Regions from separate parts of the Nitratireductor sp. GZWM139 genome, predicted to be linked through region 2. Evidence: riboswitches for the same ligand, from Rfam matches in the RefSeq annotation. Region 2 holds a riboswitch; each other region holds the start of a gene.
The links. A riboswitch is a leader RNA that binds a small molecule or an ion and turns the genes downstream of it on or off. The one in region 2 is predicted to bind cobalamin.
Positions count from the first base shown of each region.

Region 1: it holds a riboswitch for cobalamin, as region 2 does, so the genes downstream of both, NDI72_RS04270 (ribonucleoside-diphosphate reductase subunit alpha) here and NDI72_RS16590 (HupE/UreJ family protein) in region 2, are expected to answer to the same signal.
Region 3: it holds a riboswitch for cobalamin, as region 2 does, so the genes downstream of both, NDI72_RS08710 (LLM class flavin-dependent oxidoreductase) here and NDI72_RS16590 (HupE/UreJ family protein) in region 2, are expected to answer to the same signal.
Region 4: it holds a riboswitch for cobalamin, as region 2 does, so the genes downstream of both, NDI72_RS03410 (TonB-dependent receptor plug domain-containing protein) here and NDI72_RS16590 (HupE/UreJ family protein) in region 2, are expected to answer to the same signal.

Region 1 covers NZ_JAMQML010000003.1:24,380-26,572, forward strand. Annotated here, with positions in the region: partial or broken gene NDI72_RS04255 (amino acid ABC transporter permease) at 1-85, shown strand, start outside; partial or broken gene NDI72_RS04260 (amino acid ABC transporter ATP-binding protein) at 74-676, shown strand; partial or broken gene NDI72_RS04265 (PLP-dependent aminotransferase family protein) at 763-939, shown strand; cobalamin riboswitch at 1,030-1,242, shown strand; gene NDI72_RS04270 (ribonucleoside-diphosphate reductase subunit alpha) at 1,338-2,193, shown strand, end outside.
Region 2 covers NZ_JAMQML010000014.1:44,114-46,306, forward strand. Annotated here, with positions in the region: gene cobW (cobalamin biosynthesis protein CobW) at 1-199, opposite strand, end outside; cobalamin riboswitch at 376-573, opposite strand; cobalamin riboswitch at 902-1,101, shown strand; gene NDI72_RS16590 (HupE/UreJ family protein) at 1,137-1,757, shown strand; gene cobU (bifunctional adenosylcobinamide kinase/adenosylcobinamide-phosphate guanylyltransferase) at 1,774-2,193, shown strand, end outside.
Region 3 covers NZ_JAMQML010000006.1:3,446-5,638, reverse strand. Annotated here, with positions in the region: gene NDI72_RS08710 (LLM class flavin-dependent oxidoreductase) at 1-716, opposite strand, end outside; cobalamin riboswitch at 890-1,086, opposite strand; gene NDI72_RS08705 (DUF1330 domain-containing protein) at 1,320-1,742, opposite strand; gene NDI72_RS08700 (crotonase/enoyl-CoA hydratase family protein) at 1,748-2,193, opposite strand, start outside.
Region 4 covers NZ_JAMQML010000002.1:206,052-208,244, forward strand. Annotated here, with positions in the region: gene NDI72_RS03410 (TonB-dependent receptor plug domain-containing protein) at 1-1,192, opposite strand, end outside; cobalamin riboswitch at 1,318-1,529, opposite strand; gene NDI72_RS03415 (ABC transporter substrate-binding protein) at 1,806-2,193, shown strand, end outside.

The DNA of each region.
Region 1 (2,193 bases), on a different contig from region 2:
CATCGGCGTGGCCGAGCTTCTGCTCCGCACGCAGGAGATCATCTCCCGCAATTTCATGAGCCTGGAGTTCTATTTCCTGGCCGGCCGCATCCTCATCGATGGTGAACCCATCGGCTATGAAGAGCGCAACGGCGTGCGCGTTCGCAAGAGCGAGAAGGAAATCGCCCGCCAGCGCGCGCTGACGGGCATGGCCTTCCAGCAGTTCAACCTGTTCCCGCACATGACCGCAGCATCCAATGTCATGCTCGGCCTGATCAAGGTGAAGAAGATGGCGCGCGACGAGGCGCGCAGCGTCGCGGAGAAATGGCTCGAGCGCGTCGGTCTCGGCCAGCGCGCGGATCACTACCCCGGCCAGCTGTCCGGCGGTCAGCAGCAGCGCGTGGCCATCGCCCGCGCCATCGCCATGAACCCGCGCCTCATGCTCTTTGATGAGGTAACGTCTGCGCTTGATCCCGAACTGGTGGGCGAAGTGCTTCAGGTGATCAAGGATCTGGCTGCCGATGGCATGAGCATGCTTCTGGTCACCCACGAAATGCGCTTCGCTTTCGAGGTTTCCTCCCGCGTCATCTTCATGAATCAGGGGGTAATCGGCGAGGAGGGGGATCCGAAGGTGATGTTCCTGAAGCCGCAGACCGAACGCCTTGCCGAATTCCTCAAGACGTCGAGTTTCGCCTGAGATCTTGACCAACTGCCGCCGGCGCGCCTGAGCGCCCGGCGGAAAATCTGGCGCCTGCCACGCACAGAATGATGGCGGCAGTGACCGACGGGCTGGATGCGGCCACGCTTGCCCGCCATGCGCTTGAGAGGGACGTGGTGCTCGCGCCAGGAAACGCCTTCAGCCTGTCAGGCTCCGCCTGCGGGTTCCTGCGTTTCAACGTTGCTCAATGCGACGATGAACGGATTTTTTCCGTTCTGGAGGAGATCACACGCGCGCCGTAGAGCCATGCCCAAAGCGGCGTTGCGAATAATCCAGCAGTTTGTTTCTGCTTTCCCCGGAAACAATATATTGACTTCATATATCCAGAAGATACCAACTGTAGGGGTTATGGTTCTTTCGATTCCTCGTGGGATCGGAAGTGAAAAGGGAAGCCGGTGCGCCTCTGGGCAAGGCCGGCGCTGCCCCCGCAACTGTAAGCAGCGAGCCGCTTTCACTCTGTGTCACTGATGCCCCAGCGCATCGGGAAGGCCGGAAAGCGGTGATGACCTGCGAGCCAGGAGACCTGCCATGACGAAATAAACGTCCACGGGCGGGGTGTCCCGGTGGTGCGTGTGTCGCCACGGCAATGCCGTCGCGCCGCATGTCTCCGCGCCCCCGTCCAACCGCCACGGGGGTCTACATGCCGGCGACTGAAGCACAAAACACCAATGGAACCGCCACGGTTCCGCATTCCACTGCAAACACCGAAACCGCATCGTCTGAACCGGGTTACCGCGTCATCCGCCGTAGTGGCGGCGTCACGCCGTTCGATCCCGCCAAGATCGCGGTGGCGCTGACCAAGGCGTTTCTGGCGGTTGAGGGTTCCACCGCCGCTGGCTCGCGCCGTGTCCATGAAATTGTCGAGGAGCTTGCCGTACAGATCGTGTCCGCGCTCACGCGCCGGGCCGATGCCGACCGTCTGTTCCACATCGAGGAAATTCAGGATCAGGTGGAACTCGCCCTCATGCGCGGCGAGCATCATCGGGTTGCCCGCGCCTATGTGCTCTATCGCGAGGAGCGCGCCCGCGAACGCGCCGCCGGGACGGCCAGTGTGGAAGCCCCGCAATCCGCCCTGCAGATGACGGCGGATGACGGAACGCTGGTTCCGCTGGACGAGGCGCGGCTTGCCGCAATCGTCGAAGAAGCCTGTGCCGGCCTCAAGACCGTTTCCGCCGAACCGATCCTCACGGAAACCCGCCGCAATCTCTATGACGGCATCCGTCAGGACGAGCTGTCGCTTGCGCCCATCCTTGCCGCCCGCACGCTGGTGGAGCAGGAGCCTGACTATGCGTTCGTCTCCGCGCGTCTTCTGCTCGACAAATTGCGGCGCGAGGCGCTTACCTTTGTGGCCGGCAGGTCCGAGCAGGCGACGCAGGCCGAAATGGCGGAGCGCTATGCAAGCTATTTCCCTGACTTTATCGCGAGCGGCATTGCAAGCGAGCTCATCGACCCCGAGCTTGCCCGTTTCGATCTGGCGCGCCTTGGCGCGGCGCTCA
Region 2 (2,193 bases):
CGTTTTCCTCGGGGCAATTGTCCAGCCCGCAGCTTTTCAGCACCTCGCCATCAATGCCGGCATCGCCGAACTCATTGACGATGATCGCCAGCCGCTTGCCATGCGCGCCTTCCAGAACATTGCGGATCAGCGTCGTCTTGCCGGCGCCGAGAAAGCCGGTCACGACGGTGCAGGGAACCCGGTCGAAACTCGTGGTCATGGGATATCCTTCAGGTGATGGAGTGTGGAGAACGATAAGACGCGGGTGAGGGGCGCACGGGCCTTTTGCGGCCGCGTACTGGCAGAGACACCATGAATGGTCGGGAGAAGGCGCGCAGCGGCGCTGTCAGCAGTCACAATGCACACTCCTTGCCCGGGACACCCGCCAGGCGGTCAGGATTTCATTCGCAGACGGCAGGTTTCCTGGCTCACGGGTCGATGCGCTTTCCAGCCTTCCCAGGGCAAACCCCAGTGGCGTGTCAGGTGCGCTCTCCGCTTACAGTTGCGGGGACAGCTGCGGCATTGGGCAAGGCCCGCACCGCATTCCCTCTAGGGTCAGTACCTATCAATATGACCGCAATGGCGTTCGATAGACCAAGAGATGCGAGGAAAAGCCCGCAGAGCGGGGCCTCTCCCCGGTCAAGGGGTTTGACGCGGCAGATCGCCGGTCTATCGAGCGTCCTTCGGATCGGCCTGTTTTGCACGGGCAACTTTGTCGCAAGACCTTGAAAGACATGAAGTCTTCCTACTGTCTTGCTTCGCGTATCCGCACAAATCAGGCCGACCATTGTGGTCATATTGATAGGTCCTGACCCTGGCCCTCTCCATTGCGGGAGAAGGACCGTCTGCTGCGCATTTACGGCTCGCCTGCCACGTCTGTCAATGTGGGCAACAAAGCGTTTGCGGGGCGTGGCGATTCTTGTATGCTCCGCCCGCTGTCGGTTCCGCTGAAGCGGACCCAGAGGGAACGTGGTGCGGCGCAATCGCGCCAAAACCACGGCTGCCCCCGCAACTGTAAGCGGAGAGCGTTTTCCTGATAGCCACTGAGGCATGACGCCTTGGGAAGGCTGGAAAACGCATCGACCCGTGAGCCAGGAAACCTGCCGACGGCCTGAAAGAAACACCGTAACCCTCGGGTGGAGGGGAAAGGACCGGACATGAACACGCGTTTCCTGCGCACTTTTTCCGCATTCGCTTTTGCATCGCTCTTCGCAACCAGCGCCCAGGCCCATCACGCCATGGACGGGCAGACGCCCACGACCCTTTACGAAGGGCTGGTTTCAGGGCTCGCCCATCCCGTGATCGGGCTTGATCATCTGGCCTTCATCGTCGCTGCCGGCCTGTTTGCCGCCGTCGCCGGCATGAGCCTTTTCGCGCCGCTTCTCTTTGTTGCCGGCTCGCTTGTCGGCGTCGGCCTGCACCTGATGCTGCTCGATCTTCCGGCAGCCGAAATCGTCATCGCGGCAAGCGTTCTTGCTGGCGGCTGGCTTCTGGCGCGCGGTCGGGCCGTGGAAAGCCACATGCTCGTCTTCGCTCTGTTCCTGGTGGTCGGCGTGTTCCATGGCTATGCCTTCGGCGAAGCCATTGTCGGCAGCGAACAGACGCCGCTCATCGCCTATCTCGCAGGCCTTGCCGCAATACAGAGCGCCATCGCGCTTGGCGTCTATTTTCTCGTCCGCTCGCGCGGCTGGGCGGTTGAGGCCATGCAGCCCCGGCTTGCTGGCGCCGCCATTGTCGGTGTCGGCGTAACCTTCCTTGCCGGACAGCTTGTCGGCTGAGCCGGCGGATCTGACGATGCGTTCACTTCATTTCGTTCTGGGCGGCGCGCGCTCCGGCAAGAGCCGCCATGCCGAAACGCTGATCGAAGCCGCACCCGCGCCCTGGCACTACATCGCCACGGCCCAGGCCTTCGATGACGAGATGCGCGAACGCATCGCCATTCACCGCGCGCGGCGCAAAGGGGCATTGGCGGGGCCGGGGGAAGTAGAGGGGGCGTGGCAGACGCACGACGCCCCGCTCGACCTGCCGGGGGTGCTTCAAACCCTGCCGGCCCGCGAAACGGTTCTGGTCGATTGCCTCACCCTGTGGCTCAGCAATCTCATGCTGAACGACCATGAGCTAAAACCTGCCGCCGAGCGACTGCTTGCAGCTCTTGCCGCAAGAGAGGGAACCACGGTTCTCGTTTCCAATGAAGTCGGCTTCGGCATCGTGCCC
Region 3 (2,193 bases), on a different contig from region 2:
TCGACCCGCTCCATGGCCTGCGCCCGGGTCGGCGCGATCATCACGTAACGCGACAGCGATGAGGCGGCGAGCGGCGCGCGCGACCCGCCATGGCGATCAAGCGCTGCATGAAACACCGGCAACTGCCGCGCTTCATTGGGTTCAAGGCTCAAAAGAAGCGGAAAACCGTTCCTGGCGGCGATGTCGACCGTCTCTTCCGAGACGCCGGCGACATAAATCGGCGGATGCGGCTTTTGCACCGGCGGCGGCCCGACGGAGACGTTGGAAAAACGCCACGGCCCGCCATCCGCCGAACAATGCGGCTTCGTCCAGGCGTCGATCATGATCCTCAACGCTTCGGCAAACCGCCTTGATGCGTCATCGCGCGAAATCTCGAGCGCGGTGAATGTGCCGGGCTCGGTGCCGCGCCCGATCCCCACATCCACGCGCCCGCCGCTCTGAAAATCGAGCTGCGCGATCTGCTCGGCAAGCAGCAGCGGATGATAGAGCGGCAAAACGAGGATCGACGTGCCGAACCGCAGCCTCTCCGTCCGCGCCAGAACCTCCGCGCCAAGCAGAAGCGTGGACGGATAGGGCAGCGTTTCGCGACCGAAATGAAATTCGTTGAACCAGATGCCGCCGAAACCAAGCGCGTCCGCCCGTTCGACAAGACGCATCAGCGCCCGGTGGTCGCCAAGCGCGCCTTCGCGGGCAAAGCCTGCCAGATCAACGCGCATGGCGCGACCCGCCCGAATGCGGCGCACCACATTGGAACAATCGGCTCAGTTCGGCCTGCGCCGAAGGAAATCGGGAAACGGATCGGAGACGTGACGTCCCGATAGACGGACTCATTGCCGGCAAAGCGCCTGCATGCATTCTGGGCCTCCTGCCGGCGCACCTCGTCCGGCGTTCATGGTCTATGCATGAGGCAGGTCTCCTGACTCGCGGCTCGAACGTTCGGTCCGCCTTCCCGGCTTTCGCCAGTGGCATTGGAAAGAACTTGCCGCTTACAGTTGCGAGGGCAGTCCCGGAATTGGTCTGTCTGGCAGACCGCACCGGGTTCCCTTTTCATCCGCGAAAGGCGGAACCGCATGCGGCGGCGACCCTATCCGCGAAGGAACCGCGACGCAACCGCGAAAGGCGTTTGCGCGAAAGAACGGCCGACGCGTAGCTGGCTTGCCGCAACATGCACCGGTTCGCCAAGCCCACCATTCGCGCAAGCGATGAGGAGAGCGCCTCGATCGTGGCTTGCCCGGCAGCACGTGAAGTCGACCTATCTCGCCTTCGAGAAGTTCTACAAACTGCTCTAGGATCAGGGCTCTAGCAACCGGAAGTCGCCTTCAGCCCCCGGCGAAATTCACACCGCCGGGCTGCGGGGCGAAGCGGACGAGCCGACTGTCCGTAACGCCGGCCTGACGATGCGGCAGCGCTTCATGGTAGGCCGGGTCGCGCATCATCTGCGCAAACACGCCGACCGATGGATATTCGGCAATGAAGCAGATGTCCCACGCCTCTGCCTGCGGGCCGATCAGCATCAGCTCGAAACCGCCCCGCCAGACGATGCGCCCGCCCAACCGTTCCAGAACGGGCGCGCTGATCCGGCTGTATTCCGCATAGGCGTCCCGACCGCTTGCCACCCGGCCATCCGGATAATCCGCCCGCTCACGCAGCTTGATGAGATTGAGCATCTGGACCGGCCCCGGCCGTGCATCCGCCCGAAACGCCTCCCAGATCTCCTTGGTAAAACCGGTGTAACGCGTCATCTGCTTCACCTTCCCTGATAGACGGGCGTACGCCGTTCGATCCATGCGTCGAGCCCTTCATGCACATCTGCCGTCGCGCACATGCGGGCAAACTGTTCGCGCTCGATCAGAAGCCCCTCTTCAATCGTCGTGTTTATGCCCCGCGTCACGGCCGATATGATCCGGGCGGCCGCCAGTGGCGAATGCTGCAGGATGCGCTCCGCCAGCTCAAACGCCGCAGGAAGCAGATCTTCCGCAGGCACCACCCTGTTCACCAGCCCCAGCTCATGGGCGCGCTGCGCCCCGAACGTATCTCCCGTCAGGAGCAGTTCCAGCGCGCGCTTTCGCCCCGCCAGTCGCGACAGGCGCTGCGTGCCGCCAAATGTCGGCGGAATGCCGATATTGATCTCCGGTTTCGCGAAAATCGCCTGCTCGGAGACAACCGCCAGATGCACCGCTTCGGTGATCTCGC
Region 4 (2,193 bases), on a different contig from region 2:
TGGTGTGCCCGCCGAATTCGCTGTGCTCGTCCTGCCGGAGGCCGGCTGTCAGCGTCAGGTTTTCAACCGGCGTGGCAATGGCCTCGCCCCAGACGCCTGCGATCCAGAAATCGGAATCGATCTGGGGGTTGAACATGCCGGCGGGAAAGACTGCGCTCTGGCGTTCGTAATCCGCGCCACCCTGAACCGTCAGCCATTCATTGACGTCGAATGCGCCCAGATAATCGGCCTTGTAGCGGCGACCGTCATAAGAGCCGTCGAACGCGGTGCCGGTGATGGAGCGTTCCAGGTCGAAGGCCTGCACGGAAACCGTGTTGCGGAAGCGGCCGTTCATCAGGTCGAGATTGAAGCCGGCCCGGCCGGCCAGCTGTTTGCTGTGGTTGGTCGCCGTCAGATTGTCGCTCGGCAGAATGGTGCCGAAGCCCTGATTGTCGAACTCGGCTTCCGCGTCGATGTAGAGCGCCGAGCCGAATACGGAGAACACGTCTGAAAATGCATGCTCGGCATTCACGTCGAAGGTGACGTTCTCATAGCCATCGCGCTCCGTGCCCGAAGCCGCAGCCGAAATGCCGTCGGTGCGGTAGCCGGTTGCGTTGATGGAGAGTTTCGACTGTTCGTTCGCCGCCCTGAAACCGTAGGAGCCGCCGACCGTGCCGTGCGAGCCGCCTTCGCCCTGAATGATATGGGCGATGCCCGGTTCGATGTCGCCCAGCGTCGACAGGCTGATCACACCGGCAATCGCATCGGAGCCGTAAAGCGTGCTCTGCGATCCCTTCAGCACTTCGATGCTCTGCAGGCCGCCCGACAGAAGATACTGGTAGGACGTCTGCACCTGCGGGCTGGTCGGATCGGAAATGTCGATGCCGTTATAGAGCGTCTTCACATAGCGGCGCGGCGCGCCGCGGATCGAAAGGCTGCCCTCTGCGCCAACGCCACCCGGCGATGAGAGGCTCACACCCGGCAGCAGGTCGAGATACTCGACGGCCAGCGGCAGGGACTGTTCCTCGATCTCTTCACGGCCCACCACGTCCACCGTCGACCCCACGGTGGAGGCCTCTGCCGGTGTGCGGTTGGGCGTGATGACCAGTTTTTCAAGCACATAGTCTTCTGCGCCCGCCATGGTGGCTGAAAGGCCCGTCAGCAGCGCCGAAGCGCTGAGCAGGAGCCGGGTGCGATAACGTCTGGATGGCATGCGTGCTCTCCATGAGAATGCTGCTTCTTTTGCTGGAGAGCGATGGCTGTCTGAATCTGTCCCCCGCCAGCGATGACATTTCGTCACCACTGCGAGATCCACAGCCCCGGAAGCGTCCCGCATCCGGTCGGTGACGGCTCAAGGCAGGTTTCCTGGCTCGCGCTTCATCGGCTTCCTCGCCTTCCCGGGGCATTGCACCCAGTGGCATAGGAGGAGCCTCGGCGCTCACAGTTGCGGGAGCAGCCACGGCTGCGGCCTGATCATGCAGGGCCGTTCCGTGTTCCCTTTTCCCCGGCATGCGAGTGCCTGCCGGAGCACCTCAAGCGAACAAAATTCGCTTACCAACTGGCTCCGGCAGCGTCAATTGCGGCCTGTGGGACGGCTGTTCCACCCATAACGGTGCAGGTGGCGGGTATTGTCAGTACAGGTTTCGGAAATTGTTGCGAAATCGGCTCTATTTGTCAGTTTTACGGCTCATTTGTCGCAAACTCGTCATTTCAACGGTCGAAAAACCTGCAAAACTTACCATTGGCCCCGGTCGTTTTTTGACATCGCTGGCGCGATGGGAAATGCTGAACACAAACTGATAACGGCAAGAAATGGGAGTGCGTCGATGACGTTTTTCAAGAGCAATGGCGAGAAAGTGCCAGCCCGCGTCGCCGAAATGGCGAACGAAGCGCGCGTCGGAAAAATGGACAGACGTGAGTTCCTGGCGCTGGCAAGCGCACTCGGCGCATCGACAGCCGCCGCCTACGGCATGCTCGGCCTTGCGGCACCCACCCATGCGCTCGCTCAGGAGCCCAAAATGGGCGGCACGCTGCGTGTGGCCATGTTCATCAAGGATCCGAAAGACCCGCGCACGGCCGACTGGTCCGAGATCGCGAACGCCATGCGCCAGACGCTTGAGCCGCTGGTGAAATACACGCGCGACTTCACCTTTGAGGGCCGGCTTCTGGAGAGCTGGGAGGTCAACGAAGACGCCACCGAGTACATTCTCCACG